2 regions of the Neobacillus pocheonensis genome follow, and region 1 is predicted to be linked to the other one. Evidence: riboswitches for the same ligand, from Rfam matches in the RefSeq annotation. Region 1 holds a riboswitch; the other holds the start of a gene.
What was found. A riboswitch is a leader RNA that binds a small molecule or an ion and turns the genes downstream of it on or off. The one in region 1 is predicted to bind glycine.
Positions count from the first base shown of each region.

Region 2: another riboswitch for glycine. It lies ahead of gcvT (glycine cleavage system aminomethyltransferase GcvT); the one in region 1 lies ahead of ABES02_RS07770 (amino acid permease).

Region 1 is NZ_JBCNAD010000015.1:9,276-17,452, reverse strand. Features, by position in the region: gene ABES02_RS07820 (MFS transporter) at 1-52, shown strand, start outside; gene ABES02_RS07815 (hypothetical protein) at 147-770, shown strand; gene ABES02_RS07810 (polyhydroxyalkanoate biosynthesis repressor PhaR) at 789-1,337, shown strand; gene ABES02_RS07805 (alpha/beta fold hydrolase) at 1,361-2,434, shown strand; gene ABES02_RS07800 (DUF3888 domain-containing protein) at 2,747-3,154, shown strand; gene ABES02_RS07795 (YdbC family protein) at 3,853-4,074, shown strand; gene ABES02_RS07790 (PhzF family phenazine biosynthesis protein) at 4,125-5,021, opposite strand; gene ABES02_RS07785 (SDR family oxidoreductase) at 5,284-6,033, shown strand; gene ABES02_RS07780 (hypothetical protein) at 6,116-6,250, shown strand; gene ABES02_RS07775 (putative quinol monooxygenase) at 6,507-6,734, shown strand; glycine riboswitch at 6,872-6,952, shown strand; gene ABES02_RS07770 (amino acid permease) at 7,117-8,177, shown strand, end outside.
Region 2 is NZ_JBCNAD010000039.1:21,157-29,333, reverse strand. Features, by position in the region: gene comGG (competence type IV pilus minor pilin ComGG) at 1-233, shown strand, start outside; gene ABES02_RS21180 (YqzE family protein) at 295-480, shown strand; gene ABES02_RS21175 (YqhG family protein) at 544-1,335, opposite strand; gene ABES02_RS21170 (DEAD/DEAH box helicase) at 1,313-3,001, opposite strand; glycine riboswitch at 3,168-3,255, shown strand; gene gcvT (glycine cleavage system aminomethyltransferase GcvT) at 3,519-4,622, shown strand; gene gcvPA (aminomethyl-transferring glycine dehydrogenase subunit GcvPA) at 4,641-5,987, shown strand; gene gcvPB (aminomethyl-transferring glycine dehydrogenase subunit GcvPB) at 5,980-7,440, shown strand; gene ABES02_RS21150 (rhodanese-like domain-containing protein) at 7,585-7,968, opposite strand; gene ABES02_RS21145 (lipoate--protein ligase family protein) at 8,163-8,177, shown strand, end outside.

The DNA.
Region 1 (8,177 bases):
GCCAAAACAAAGAATTGCAACAAAGAACGAAAAAAGAACAGTGAACCTCTAATGGCAACTTTGATTAGAGATTATTCCAAACGGAATCATTAAGAACCTAGATTTCAAACTAAACCAAATAAATTTTTATTAAGGATGTGCGTAATGTGGCTGTAAAAAAAGAAAATCTAAAAAAATCAACAGAAGAAATCACTGTCGATGTCAATAATGAATCATCGCTTTCAAGCCTAGACCTGCTCTGGAGATACGCATTCGATGAATTAGATGAATGGGCAAAGTGTACAGATCATCGCGACGAAGTTTTCTTAAATGAGGTTAGACGATTTGCAGAAAGTATACAACGGAATCAGGAAAATAAAAAAGCAATAGCAGAGCAATTAACAAAGGAATTTACTGAATGGGAAAAGAGTGCGCGGGATGAATTATTAATGTCAACCACCACTTTGCAGCATTTTTTTCCGATTCGGTCTTATGAGGAAATTAATGCGCAAATTGATCAGATTCAAAAGACAGTATTGTCTCTCTTAAGTACTCCATGTCAAACCATTGCAAATTACCAACAGATTGAGAAATACCCTGAAATGTTCGAGCAATATATCAATCTTAGGAAAAAAGGAAGATTGCAATATATCAAAATGGTTAAACATGCCGGTAATCCACTCTATGAATATCAAAAAGGATTTGTCAATCTGTTAGCAACACAATTCAAAGATCTGATCTTCCCGCTAAATAAATATATGGAAAAAACAGAAGAACTCACAAAGTCTTAATTTAAGGAGAGCACCATCATGTCAAATGAAAACATCTATGATCCATTTTTTGTCTTCAACCAATTGAGTGAAAAGTGGGACAAACAATTAACCGGCCTATTATATAACTTGGCAGACAACAAAGAATTTGTTCGCACAGCAAGTACTGGCCTCAACACCTATTCGATTTACCTAGAGCGACTTAGAAAGAACCAAGAGCTTTTTGCGTCAATAATGAATATCCCGACAAAGAAAGATGTTGCGAATGCCGCAAAGCTTTCTATTCAGACAGAAGAAAAAATTGATCTTTTAGAAGAACAAATTTGGACATTGCAAGACAGTGTAAGCTCCATCACAAAAGAAAATGCCGGAATGTTCGAAGAGATATTAAAGATTGTCATGCAAATGAAGAATGAATTCCAAAAGATGTCCCATGAAGTGGCGGAGACTAAAAAAATGAAGGTTGACCTTCAGGAATTGCGGAAAAAAATAGAGAGCGGTCTCCCCGGAATTGAGCGGGAAAAGCAGAAAAAAGAACCGGAAAAAAAGCAAGATAAAGATCTAGTCGCCACCAGTATTAATAAATAACATCGAGGAGAGCAGTGATCATAATGAACCTTTTAGGAACAAACCTTTTTCCAAGCTTAAATTTAGAAAAAGAAGCGAAACGGTGTAAACAGCTTTATAAAGTTATGACCGAGCCAAAGCCAGATATTGTACCTACACCGAGACAGGCCGTCTGGAAGAAAAATAAAGCAACACTATGGTTTCATCCTGCAAAGGAAAAAAAACATGCAATACCGGTATTTCTAGTCTACTCCCTGTTAAATAAGGTGTACATTCTTGACATCGGTGAAGGAAGCAGCGTTGTAGGCGGACTTACCGAACGCGGATATGATGTCTACCTATTGGATTGGGGGTCCCCTGGGCTTGAAGATGCTGATATCACACTTGATCATTACATCATTGATTATTTAGAGAACGCCCTTAAACGGGCTTTAAGGCATTCAGGGGCGAGTGAAATATCCCTTGCCGGTTATTGCCTAGGTGGAACCATTGCAGCTATTCTTGCGTCCATAACCGAACTGCCCATTAAGAATTTATCCCTTGCAGCCGTTCCAATCGATTTTAGTATCGGCCTCTTTCCTGATAAATTGATGGAAGCACTACAAAAAGGGGAGCTGAGTCTTGACCGTTTTGCCGATGCACATGGGACCATTCCATCAGAAATTATGTATTTGATATTTAGGTTGGTATCACCGGGTTCTGCAAGTTCTAAAATAAATCTTGTCACCCGTGCACATGATGAGAAATATGTAGAAAAGTGGCGCAGAATGGATAAGTGGACGAAGGACTCTGTTTCGTTTGCAGGTGCTGCATTCAAACAGATGTTCAACGATCTCTATCAAGAGAATAAACTCTTAAAGGGAGAATTGGTGATTGGAGGCAGGAAGGTGGATTTAAAGAATATAAACTGCCCGCTTTTTGTCTTCTCTTGCTCACGTGACACAATTATATTAGAGAAGCAAAGTCTTCCGCTGATGGACCTTGTTTCAAGTAAGGATAAAACTTATGAGGTTTATGAAGGTGGACATGTTTCACTGGTCTTGACCGGGGTATTTGCTGAAGTTTGGGATAAGTGGCTATCGGCTCGATCACAGGGAATTCAGGAGGTACTTGGATAATTTCTGATTTATGAAGGGGATTTAATCATTAATGAAAGCTTTATATAGAGAGAAAGGAAATTGCAGGCGTCATCTTTTCACCGTCAAACCAATCCATTATCTTTGTTTCTAGTTTATTTTCTCTATTAGTGTTCATGATTTTTATGTATCTCTCGTTTTTATTATTAGTGAAGTCATAAGTGGAAAGCAACATTCTGTAAGGGTTAGTCCAAAAAAAGGGCCAGCCTTTTTTATCTATATCTCTAGAAAAAACGTATCTAATGGGTCCGTTTTGAAAAAACTAACTCTGATAAGTATCTAGAGGTGAACATCATGAAAATATTTTTTTTCGCAACTCTATTACTATTTTCGACTGGCAACATAGCAGATGCCGCTAATAGTGAAACTGTTCCACAGGCTGAAAATCCGTATTTTACAACGGAAGACATTGTTTCAGACCTAATTTTTCCAACTATTGATAAAAGAGTGATAAAAGAGTATGGGGGCGATGCCCTTTTTGACTGGCAATGGCAAAGAATCGTCGGGATTAAGTACAATGACGATCATTCTTATGATGTTTCCGTAAGAATTCAAGTTCCTTCCAAAAAACTCGATAATTATAAAGAAGATCTAGTTAAGGTAAGAATATCCCCATCTTGTGACAGTGGAAAGATTAATAAGCTTAAATGCAATCATGATTTCAAAATAGAAATATTAGAGTACATGCATGGATTCCAGTAGTAATAATTAATCAGGTATTGCCTATGAAAAATAGGAAAAGATAGTGCATTTACCGAAGAGGCTCAATTTTTTGTTCACGGGTAAAAGGAAGGGCGTTGCATTTACCGAAGAGGCTCAATTTTTTGTTTATGGGTAAAAGGAAAGGCGTTGCATTTACCGTCGGGGCTCATTTTTTCGTTAACGGGTAAAAGGAAAAGCGTTGCATTTACCGAAGAGGCTCCCATTTTCGTTTATGGGTAAAAGGAAGAACGTTGCATTTACCGAAGAAGCTCATTTTATCGTTTTTGGGTAAAAGGAAAGGCGTTGCATTTACCGAAGAAGTTCATTTTATCGTTTTTGGGTAAAAGGAAAGGCGTTGCATTTACCGAAGAAGTTCATTTTTTCGTTCACGGGTAAAAGGAAGAACGTTGCATTTACCGAAGAAGCTCAATTTTTCGTTTTTGGGTAAAAGGAAGGTCGTTGCATTTACCGAAGAGGCTCAATTTTTCGTTTTTGGGTAAAAGGAAGGTCGTTGCATTTACCGAAGAAGCTCATTTTATCGTTTTTGGGTAAAAGGAAAGGCGTTGCATTTACCGAAGAAGCCCCCATTTTCGTTTATGGGTAAAAGGAACACCGTTGCATTTCCCGTGGGAGTTCACTTTGTAAAAAATATTGAACACTCAAGCAGTTACTATGTTTATTAATGGAGGCCAATAAAGATGGCAGAAATAAAATACGAAATCAAAGAAACATTGGGGGCTTTATCTCAATCCCCTAAAGGTTGGAACAAAGAACTTAACCTGATTAGCTGGAATGGTAAAGAAGCTAAATACGATTTACGTGACTGGGCACCGGAGCATGAAAAAATGGGTAAGGGTGTAACGTTGACGGTTGAAGAATTAAAGGGTTTGAGGGATTTGTTGAATGGGATGGAATTATAATATACAGACCGAGGGCAAACTTTTCTATTTATTGTTTGCCCTCAATCTCGTTATATATTTAAATTCCCTTCAATTGTTATTACCGCTGATCCTGCCACTTCTATGATTGGTTTATTATTTTCCGAATGAATCGTAATGTATAATGTCCCCGGTCTGCCAATGGCATGACCTTGACCAATTTTCAGCTGATGAGTTTGATTTTTAGAAAGAATTCCTTCTAAAAACAAATACCCGGCTAAGGCACCATTTGCCGCACCAGTTACAGGATCCTCGTTGATTCCGATGCCAGGTGCAAAATCCCTTGTATAAATATCAAACTCCCCATTTGTATCAAAGGTAAATAAATGAGTGGTTGAAATATTATGTTCCCGATTCATAATGCCTAACTCTTTTAGACGCGGCTCTGCCGAATCAATGGCTTTACGTGTTTTCACTGGAACAAGCAGATGCCAGTTTCCAGTATTGCTTAATTTAATTGGATACCTTTCATCTAGATCAGTTGATTGAATACCGACTAGTTGGGAAAGTGTGTCTTTATTGATTTCAATTTCTTTTACCTCTGGAGTGACCTGGGTCATAGAAACACGAATAAGTTGATTGTTTTCTTTTATCCATTTTACCGGAATCAGCCCTACGTTGGTTTCAAAAACAATCTGATCTGCTTTATTTAACCAATTGTATTTGGTTCCAAGTAACCATGAAAGACCGATTGTTGCATGCCCGCAAAAATTGATTTCCTCAAGCGGTGTAAAATATCTTACTTTAAAATCTGCATCAGGATGAGAAGAAGGCAATAAAAAAGCGGACTCTGGGAGGTTCAATTCATTTGCGATTTTTTGCATTTCCATCTCACTTAAGGCCTCGGCATGGGGTATAACCCCAGCAGGATTTCCACCAAACGATATGTCAGTAAACGCATCAATATGATAAACCGGGATTTGTTTCATGTTTCTCCTCCTTTAAATGATTATTGTACTTTAATCATATGCACTAATTATGTATAAGTAAAATGAATATTATGAATTGAATACATTAGAAATTTTCATGTAAACAATTGGACAACTGTTGTAAAGGAATTTATAAATGCCACGCAACAATTTGTAAACACTTCCGGATTATCCGCAAGTAATTGAATAAAAGCACTTACTTTGGAATAGTAGAATACAAAGATAATTCGTTAGTAAGGGAGTGGCGCGCTTGAGGATATTGGTGACTGGAGCAACAGGACAGCTAGGCTCAGCTTTGCTGAATCATCTAAAAGGTTCTGATTATAAAATTAAAATGACTTCGAGAAGAAAACCTGAGGGGACAGAAGATTTCGAGTGGGTTTATAGCGATTTACTGTCTGGTGAAGGTTTAGATGAAGCAGTAAAAGATGTAGACGTCATTATTCATGCCGCAACAAGTCCCATGAAGAATTCAAGATTGATTGAAGTTCTAGGTTTGGAAAGGTTTTTAGGTAAGCTGCAACACATTAAACATTTTATTTATCCTTCAATTGTTGGCATTGAGGAAATACCATTTAAATATTATAAACTTAAATATGAAGCAGAAGAATTGTTAAAGAATAGTTCTATTCCTTTTACCATTGTCCGTGCAACACAGTTCCACGGCTTTGTTGAAAGTTTACTTTTGTCAAAGCCTCTTTTTAAGAGATATGTGATCCCTGGAAGCATGAAATTTCAAAGCGTAGATGTTGATGATTTTGCCACTTATTTGATTGATTTTATTCATAAAGGTCCTCAAGGAAGAACTGATGATTTTGGCGGACCAGAAATAATGCTGTTAAGAGAAATGCCGGAGCAGAAAATTAAGATAAATAATGAAACAAATAAAGTTTTAAGCATTCCTTTAGCAGGAAAACTTTATAAATCTTTCGTAGATGGAAAAAACACCAATTGTAATCAAAAAACCGGAAGAATTACTTTTGAACAATATCTGAGAAATAAGAAGGCTTAAGGCGTGTATTTTTTCATTCCAAAACAAGAAAAATTCTTATAAAAAATTTGGATGGACAAACTAGGAGTTAAAGGGGGATATTATGGAAAAGGATAAGAAGGTATCAGAGAATTTAAGTTTTGAATCGGATGGAAAAATGGGTAAAGACAACAATAATGTAAAGACTAACAAAAAAGATCAGGCTGAATTCTTTAATACCACACAAAACAGTGAATAAAAGATGAAAAACCTACTTACATTCGACGTAAGTAGGTTTTTCGTGTATCAGCTTTGGAATCCCAGATGGAGAGCAGATGGTTACCAATTAACAGATTTCACATTGTAAATCTTGTATGGAGAATCATGATAAAATAATAAAGTTGAAGCCACGTTTCATAATAGGGAAATTATAAAAACAGAAAAGGAGTTAATAAAATGATTAAAGTTGTTTGTAAAGCCAACTAAAACCAGGTGTAAAGCTTGAAGAATATTTAATGATAGCTAGAGAAGTTATTTCAGAAACCAAAAAAGAAAAAGGCGGCATTACGTACTCACTTCATCAAGATATCAATGATCCGACTATCCTGACTATGCTCGAAGAATGGGAGGATGAAGATGCATTAAACCAACACAATAAAAGTGAACATGTATTGAAAATTGTCCCAGAACTTAGAAAACTTCGAGAAAGTACAGAAATCAACCTTTACAGAGAAATCAAATAATTTTTATAATTATTTGATTTCGTTGTTGACACAATGTAAGAATACTATTAAAATTAAAAATTATTTAACAATAGTTAAACTCAATTAAAAAATTAATAATTTAGCAAGCTATGATTGCTATGGATCACACTATAGCAGGAGCAGCTTCTGGAGAGACCGCAGGAATACCGCGGCGCCGAAGGGTTCACAATCTCAGGCAAAAGGACAGAAGAGTACTGAATATTTATTTGTTATGCTGACAATAGTTATCGTAATAGATAGTATTTGTTATTCTTTGACCTTAGAGATTGGAGGACATCCAATCTCTTTTTTTTATGGAGTTTACTATTTTGTTCATCGTTTCACATGAAACATTTTTCATCAATTAGAGAGGGAGATTGAAATGGAACAGAGAGAATTAAAGAGGAATTTAGAAAATCGTCACGTTCAGCTAATCGCTATTGGCGGAACCATTGGTACTGGATTATTCTTGGGGGCCGGTAAAGCCATACAGTTAGCTGGACCATCCATCATACTGGCTTATTTAATCGTAGGAATCGCCTGTTTTTTTGTTATGAGAGCGCTGGGTGAACTGCTGCTGTCTAAAGCAGGCTATCAATCTTTTACAGACATTGCTGAGGACTATCTTGGTCCGCGGGCAGCGTTTGTAACCGGTTGGACCTATTGGTTTTGTTGGATTATGACGGCTATGGCTGATGTTATTGCAGTTGGTGTATATGTTCGATACTGGTTTGATATCCCACAGTGGATACCTGCGATTGTTTGCTTAATTATATTGTTAGGACTCAATCTATTAACAGTAAAGCTTTTTGGGGAATTGGAGTTTTGGTTTGCCTTAATAAAGGTCATAACCATTGTCGCATTAATAGGTATAGGGGTCATTTTGCTAGTGATGGGATTCAAGACAGATGCAGGAACGGTCTCGATAAAAAATCTTTGGGAACATGGCGGGCTTTTTCCTAACGGGATTTCAGGGTTTTTGCTTTCATTCCAAATGGTTGTGTTTGCATTTGTCGGTGTGGAATTAGTGGGAGTATCAGCTGCGGAAACATCCAATCCGAAAAAAAACATCCCATCTGCGATTAACAAAATTCCGTTAAGAATTCTATTTTTCTACGTGGGTGCCTTGATCGTTCTTTTATGCATTAATCCCTGGACAGAACTAAATGCAGCGGAGAGTCCTTTTGTTAAAACATTTACCTTGGTCGGAATTCCGATTGCTGCAGGAATTATTAACTTTGTCGTCTTAACTTCAGCCGCTTCTGCTTGTAACAGCGGGATGTTTTCGACAAGCCGGATTTTATTTAATTTAAGCCATAATGATCAGGGGCCATCTCGCTTTGCCGAGTTAAATAAAAATCATGTACCAAGTAATGCGTTATTGATTTCCACGCTTGTTTTAACGGGAGGAGCTCTTTTGAGCAAACTGATTCCGGAACAAGC
Region 2 (8,177 bases), on a different contig from region 1:
ACCTCATTTCAGTGAAAAAGATTGAAAGCCTTTTCCAATCTGGAGGTTCGATTCCTTCAAAGGGGACGCTCGTATACCAAAAAGGAAACATGGGATACCAGGCTGAGGTACCTGCTGGATATGTTCAAAGAGTTAATTTTACTTTATGCATGAATTCAGGTGAAACTTTAAATGGGATTGGCTATTTTGATACAAGGTCAAAAAAATTAATAAAATGGGTAGAAATGAATTAATTTGATTCGAAATAATAAAATTTGGACATACTGTTATTTGTACTAAAAGGCAGGTGTGTCCATGAAAACGAATGATTATGTAAAATATATGACCCAAACCATCGTTAAATATGCAGACCAGCCAAAAGAGGAACGAAAAAGGCTTCGTCAAGAGCGTAAGGAAGCAAAGGCTTCATTTTGGTATCGATGGTTTGGAATTCTCCCTTATGTCCTCTACACGGAAGTAAAGAAAAGAAGAAAAATGTAATTGGATGACAAAAAACCTGTGTAGATTTAATCTATACAGGTTTTTCTCGTCTTTATAGATTTTTCATATAGCCTTTTCGGTTAAATAGAAGAGGCCGCCATTGATGAAAGAAATGTTAATTTTGGGCTCGTATTGTTCCTTAAGAGCTTGTCTTTCGGTTTCATAGCTGTCGTTTTCTTCTTCAGCATCCTCATAGAAATGATCCAATAACTGTAAATCTTGCTCCCACCGTTTCTTTGCGTCCTCTGCCCAAGAATGGTCCTCTTCTGCAATCATAGATTTTAGATAATTTTCAATTCTAGACATTCCGCTTTTCGGCTTTACTAATGGTGATAAAGTAAACGAGTAATCGGGTATTTTGGGTGTCAGTGGAATTTTCAGTAACCGTTCATGGAAATCCTCCACCATTTGCCCATTAATCAGCTGCAAACCGATGGATTTAAAAATATCCCGTTTTCGGTCGCATTGATAAGAAATTTTTACATTCATACATAGCCATGGCAGCATGGGAGTTTGGCTGCTGCCATACCGATGGTTTTCGTAGAGCCTAATATAGCTGGCTAGATTTTTCGTCGATTCAAATATTTGGTGAAGCCGTGGTGAGCCAAAATGGATGATTTCTCCTTTCACATTTTCAGGGGCTACCTCTTGATTGGTAATAAACGTCAGTTTCATCGGATTCGGAATTCCGCCAGTTTTCTCTAAATAGTGCCAGTAAAAAGGGCGGTTCATTAATTCTTTATCGAGTTCAATCGTTAGCTGTACGGTTAAAAACCCCGGTTTATTTTCGACAATCTGACAATCGTTGGCTTGAAAATAACTCATAAGAAAGTTATGAATTTCCTGCTGCTGCATGTGTATCTCCTTTCTTCATGCTTTCGGCAAATTCAATCATTGATGATAAATTTTCCATTTTAATCCGCATTTCACCTTCCGAGGCGGATTGTCCGAAAATTTCAATTAAATGATCTTCAATGTTGCCGAATTCCAGTTTCGTTAGAATATCATCCAACTCGCCAATAACCTTTTCAAATAAATGTATTTTTTCATATAAAAGCTTTAGAATATGTTCTTCGACGGTGTTTTTTATTGCAAAATTATAAATCATAACATCCTTTTCTTGCCCGAGGCGATGGATACGTCCTATCCGCTGCTCCAGCCTCATCGGATTCCATGGTAAATCAAAGTTAATAATATGGTTGCAAAATTGCAGGTTAATCCCTTCTCCGCCCGCTTCTGTTGCGATTAGTACTTGTGCTTGTTTTTGAAACAGTTCTCGCATCCAATCTTTTTTACCTCGCTTAAACCCACCGCGAAAAGGGACAGAAGAGATTCCGTGCTGCTTTAAAAACCATTGCAAATACAACTGTGTAGCCCTGTATTCGGTGAAAATAATCACTTTGTCATTCACTTTTTGAATTAACTCAAGCGCTTTTTCGGCCTTTGAATTTTTCTGGACGGCTTCTACTTTTTTGATCAGATACTGGATTTGGTTCTCAAAGGCTTGTGATGGATTTTCCTTTTTTTGAAGCATATTTTTTAGTGTGTAAAAAACTGCTTCCCTGCTGCTACAAGCTTCCCTTTGCAATGTCATGACTGAGAAGGCACTTGTTTGTACCCAGTCACCCTCACTTTTAAGGTCTGAAATGGACTCATAGAGTTCTTTCTCCGGTGGTGTGAATTCAATTGGAATAGTTTCAACATGACGTTTTGTCCATTCAATCCCAGTATCAGCACGACGGTTTCGAATCATGACCTTGTTTACTAATTGTTTTAAATGTTCATCATCATTTAGGGAACGTGAATCGCGTTTGTACTTTTCAAAGAATGCTGTTTCGCTGCCTAAATGTCCTGGTTTAAGGAGGGAAACAAGATTGAAAATTTCTTCGATTCTATTTTGAATCGGTGTGGCAGTCAACAACAAACAAAATTTCTTTTTTAGATTTTGAACAAATTCATAGTTTTTCGTTTTATTATTTTTTAGTTTATGTGCTTCATCGATAATAATAAGGTCATAATCCTGCTGGTAAATAATGTCCCGGTGAGGATTTCGCTTTGCTGTATCAATCGAAGAAACCACCACATCACATTGTTCCCATACATAGCTTTTTCTTTGGGTAATGGCAGGGATAAAGAACTTGCTATTCAGTTCAATTGCCCATTGGGTGACTAATGAGGCAGGAACAAGTATTAACACCTTTTTTACAAGTCCCCGAATCATGTATTCTTTTAAAATCAACCCTGCTTCAATGGTTTTTCCAAGTCCGACTTCATCGGCAAGTATTGCTTTTCCGTTCATATTTTCAATTACTTGTTTAGCCGTTTCGAGTTGGTGCGGGAGCGGGGTTAAATTAGGCAGGTGATTCGGTGCCTGAAGACCCTCGAAATCAGGGATAACCAAATGTTTTTCGACCCCTATTGCTAGTTTAAAAAGCTCCCAATTTCCCCATGGACCATCGTTGTCAATTCTATGTAAAAATTCATCCTGCCAAGAGGAATCAAATTCAATTTTTACCGACATGGTTTCAGCTCCTTTTCCTGCATAAGTTCGTTATAAAAGTTATTGCTCAATGTATTGTTTTAATGGTAGGATGATATTAGCTTTGAAAGTTTTAAATATTTTAATAAGGTAAATTATTTTAGAAGTATAATTAGTATGACCAAATTGGAAAATATTATAAATGCGAATGATAACAAGGGGAGAGACTACTATGTAGCGCCGAAGGAGCAAGCAGATGATGTGAATCTCTCAGGCAAAAGAACTCTTGTTTGACGCAGCTCTGGAGAGTGCTGTAAAAGCTTTAGCAGCCACCAAAGGGGAAAGCCAATCCAGGTTAAACTTTCAGGTGCAAGGACAGAGACCTTCTTACGTTTCAAGGGAGGTTTCTGTCCTTTTTTATGTTTTCCTTTGTCTTAATGCTTTTCTTATGATGAGAAAAGGATAATAATTTTCCTGATTTTGTTAATGGGTTTTATCTCTGTTAAAGAGTCAATTTTTACGAATAATGAACATGTAAATGATTGAAAGGGGATTTATGATGACTGAATTAAAACGCACTCCGCTTTTTGATGTTTATAAGGAATACGGCGGGAAAACGATTGATTTTGGAGGATGGGAGCTTCCAGTCCAGTTTTCAAGCATAAAAGAAGAGCATGAAGCAGTCCGTACCAGAGCTGGTCTCTTTGATGTTTCCCACATGGGGGAAGTAGAAGTAAAAGGCACTGACAGCTTACATTATTTACAAAAAATGATGACGAATGATATTTCTAAAATTAAAAACGGCGGTGCCCAGTACACAGCAATGTGCTATGAAACCGGTGGTACAGTTGATGATCTCCTTGTATATAAAATCGAAGACAATCACTACTTATTAGTGGTGAATGCATCAAACATTGAAAAGGATTATAAATGGCTTGAAGATCATGTTGAGGGTGACGTCAGTCTTGAAAACCTTTCTGAAAAAATGGCTCAGTTAGCTATCCAGGGACCTCTTGCTGAAAAGGTACTTCAAAAACTTACGAAAACTGATTTAAGTGAAATTGGCTTTTTCAAATTTCAACAGGAAGTTACTTTAAATGGTAAAAAGGCACTTGTATCCAGAACTGGTTATACAGGTGAAGATGGTTTTGAAGTTTATTGTGATTCCTCAGATGCAGCCTTGCTTTGGAAAGAAATTTTACAAGCAGGGGAAGAAGATGGGGTGCTTCCTTGCGGATTAGGAGCACGTGATACATTACGTTTTGAAGCCGTATTAGCTCTATATGGCCAAGAATTATCAGCGGAAATATCACCGCTGGAAGCCGGTATTGGTTTCGCAGTGAAATTAAATAAAGAAGCAGATTTCATTGGTAAGGAAGTATTAAAGGGGCAAAAAGAAAACGGTCTTCCTAGAAAACTAGTGGGGATTGAAATGATTGACCGTGGTATTCCACGTCATGGTTATCCTGTCTACAATGGTGAACAATTAATTGGTGAGGTTACTACAGGTACACAGTCACCAACTTTAAAGAAAAATATCGGACTTGCTTTGATTAAGACTGAATTTGCAGGTCTTGAGTCAGAAGTGGAAGTTGAAATTCGCGGTAAACGCTTGAAAGCTACAGTAGTTCCAACACCTTTTTATAAAAGAGAAAAGAAATAACAGAAGGGAGCTAGGTTTATGAAACATCGCTATTTACCTATGACTGAACAAGATAAGAAGGCAATGCTTGACACGATTGGTGTTTCCACGATTGAAGAGCTCTTTAGTGATATTCCTGAAAAAGTAAGATTTAAGGGAGAGTACAATATTAAAGAGGCCAAATCTGAAACTGCTTTAATGAAAGAACTTTTTAAAATGGCTAGCCGCAATGCGGATTTAAAAAGAAATGTTTCATTCTTAGGCGCCGGTGTTTATGACCACTACATGCCTGTAATTGTCGACCATGTCATTTCACGCTCAGAATTCTATACGGCTTATACACCCTATCAGCCAGAAATCTCACAAGGTGAACTTCAAGCCATCTTTGAATTCCAAACGATGATTTGTGAATTAACCGGAATGGATGTTGCAAACTCTTCAATGTATGATGGCGGAACTGCCCTTGCAGAAGCTGCGATGCTTAGCGCTGGTCATACAAAACGAAAAACAATTCTAGTGTCAGGTGCCGTTCATCCGGAGTCCCGTGAAGTTCTTAAGACTTATGCAAAGGGGCAATACCTAGAAGTAATTGAGGTGCCAGCGAACGAAGGTGTTACTGACATTGACGCCTTAAAAGGATTGGTAAATGAGGATGTTGCAGCCGTGATCGTTCAATATCCAAACTTCTTTGGTAGAATAGAACCTTTAAATGAACTGGAAGAAATCATTCACGAAAATAAATCAATTTTTGTAGTCTCAAGCAATCCATTATCACTTGGAGTATTAACACCTCCTGGCAAATTTGGAGCCGATATCGTCATTGGTGATGCGCAGCCGTTTGGTATCCCAACTGCGTTTGGTGGACCGCACTGTGGATTTTTTGCGGTGACTAATAAATTAATGCGTAAGGTTCCTGGACGTCTTGTTGGTCAAACAACGGATGACCAAGGCCGCCGCGGTTTTGTTTTAACCCTGCAGGCTCGTGAACAGCATATCCGTCGTGATAAAGCGACTTCTAATATTTGCTCGAACCAAGCGTTAAATGCCTTGGCTGCATCCGTCGCAATGACAGCTCTTGGTAAAAAGGGTGTTCGTGAAATGGCTGCTGCCAATTTGCAAAAAGCTTATTATGCGAAAACAGCCTTTAAAGAAGCAGGCTTTGAAGTGATTAATGATGGTCATTCCTTTAATGAGTTTGTGGTCAAATTAAATAAGCCAGTAAAAGAAATCAATCAGCAGCTTCTAGCAAAAGGAATCATTGGCGGTTATGATTTAGGCCGTGATTACGCAGAGTTGTCTAACCATATGCTTGTTGCGGTAACTGAGCAAAGAACTAAGGAAGAAATAGATACTTTTGTGAAAGAATTGGGGGATATGCATGCATAATCAAGATCAAGCGCTCATTTTCGAACTAAGCACACCCGGCCGAATTGGATACAGTCTTCCGGAAATGGATGTTCCAGAAGCAGATCTTACTGGCCTTCTCCCAGAAGGATATTTACGAGTAGATGAGCCAGAGCTACCTGAAGTATCTGAGCTTGATATCATGCGCCATTATACGGCCCTTTCCAGAAGAAATCATGGGGTAGATTCTGGTTTTTATCCACTTGGCTCATGTACGATGAAATACAATCCAAAAATCAATGAAAATGTTGCCCGCTTTAATGGGTTTGCCCATGTACATCCATTACAGGACGAAAGCTCTGTCCAAGGGGCACTTGAGCTTTTATATGACTTGCAGGAACATTTGATTGAAATTACCGGAATGGATGAAGTAACCCTTCAACCAGCAGCTGGTGCTCATGGAGAGTGGACAGGATTAATGATGATCCGTGCCTACCATGAAGCTAATGGGGATATGAAGCGTACGAAGGTAATCGTACCTGATTCTGCGCATGGTACGAACCCAGCTTCTGCAACAATAGCTGGACTAGAAACCATCACGGTTAAATCAAATGAGAACGGACTCGTCGATCTTGAGGATTTAAGAAGAGTTGTCGGTGAAGATACGGCTGCGCTCATGTTAACCAACCCTAATACATTGGGTCTTTTTGAAGAAAATATTCTTGAAATGGCTGAAATTGTCCATGGTGTAGGAGGAAAGCTCTATTACGATGGTGCGAACCTAAATGCTGTCCTTTCAAAAGCAAGACCTGGTGACATGGGCTTTGACGTCGTGCATTTAAATCTTCATAAGACATTCACTGGCCCGCATGGCGGCGGTGGTCCTGGTTCAGGTCCAGTCGGAGTTAAAGCAGACTTGATACCATTCCTGCCAAAACCAGTGATCGCAAAACGCGGTGAAGAGTATATCCTTGATTATGACCGTCCGCAATCAATTGGCCGTGTGAAGCCATACTACGGGAACTTTGGTATTAACGTTCGTGCATACACTTATATCCGTTCTATGGGTCCAGATGGCTTAAAAGCAGTGACGGAATATGCAGTATTAAACGCGAACTATATGATGAGAAGATTGGCAGAATATTATGATCTTCCATTTGATAGACATTGTAAGCATGAGTTTGTTTTAAGCGGCAGACGCCAGAAAAAATTAGGCGTGCGTACGCTCGATATCGCCAAGCGCCTGCTTGACTTTGGCTACCATCCGCCAACCATTTACTTCCCGTTAAACGTGGAAGAGTGTATTATGATTGAGCCGACAGAAACGGAATCAAAAGAAACGCTTGATTCATTTGTCGATATCATGATTCAAATTGCCAAAGAGGCAGAGGAAAATCCAGAGGTTGTTCAAGAAGCACCGCATACGACTGTTGTCGGCCGTATGGATGAAACAACTGCGGCAAGGAAACCAGTTTTGAAATATCAAAAGGCTTAATAAATTTAGGGATGATTCGTTTGTGAATCATCCCTTTTTATTGGGGAAAAATGTCTAAATGTCCGAAGTGTTAATAAAAATGTCCAAAACCAAAACTACACAAAAAAGGTTCCGGACTCGACTCCGGAACCTTAATTTAATCAATTATTTCTTTGCTTTTACTTTACCAGACCACTTTTTAAACCCGCCTTGCAGCTGAGTTAAATCTTTATAGCCTTTACGGTGTAAAAATTGCGCCGCACGTGCACTGCGCATGCCGCTTTGGCAATATAGAAATACTGGCATGTCTGGGCGAATTTCTTTACTGCGCATTCTCATTTGTGACATCGGAATATTACGTGCTCCTAAAATATGACCGCCTTCGAACTCGTTGGGTTCACGAACATCTATGAGTTGTGCCTTTCGGTATCCTGCACGGAACTCTTCTTCAGTAACCGTTTTTACAATCCTCTTTTGATAGAAATAAGTGAAAACGGTGTAAATAATGACTGCTACGATAACGATTAATAAGAAATATAGTTGATTCAATTTCTTTTTGCTCCTTTCAAGCTTTACTGCACTAGTAATTATTATATAAGTGAATCCAAGAAAGATAAAGATGCATGGAAAAAAATCTTTTCATAATGACTAATAAAATTATACCAGAAACCTTTCATTTTGAATTCCTATCAGATTTTGGTAGACTAAACTTTGAATTAATACTACAAAAATGAGGTTTTTGCATGGAAAAAGAAGTT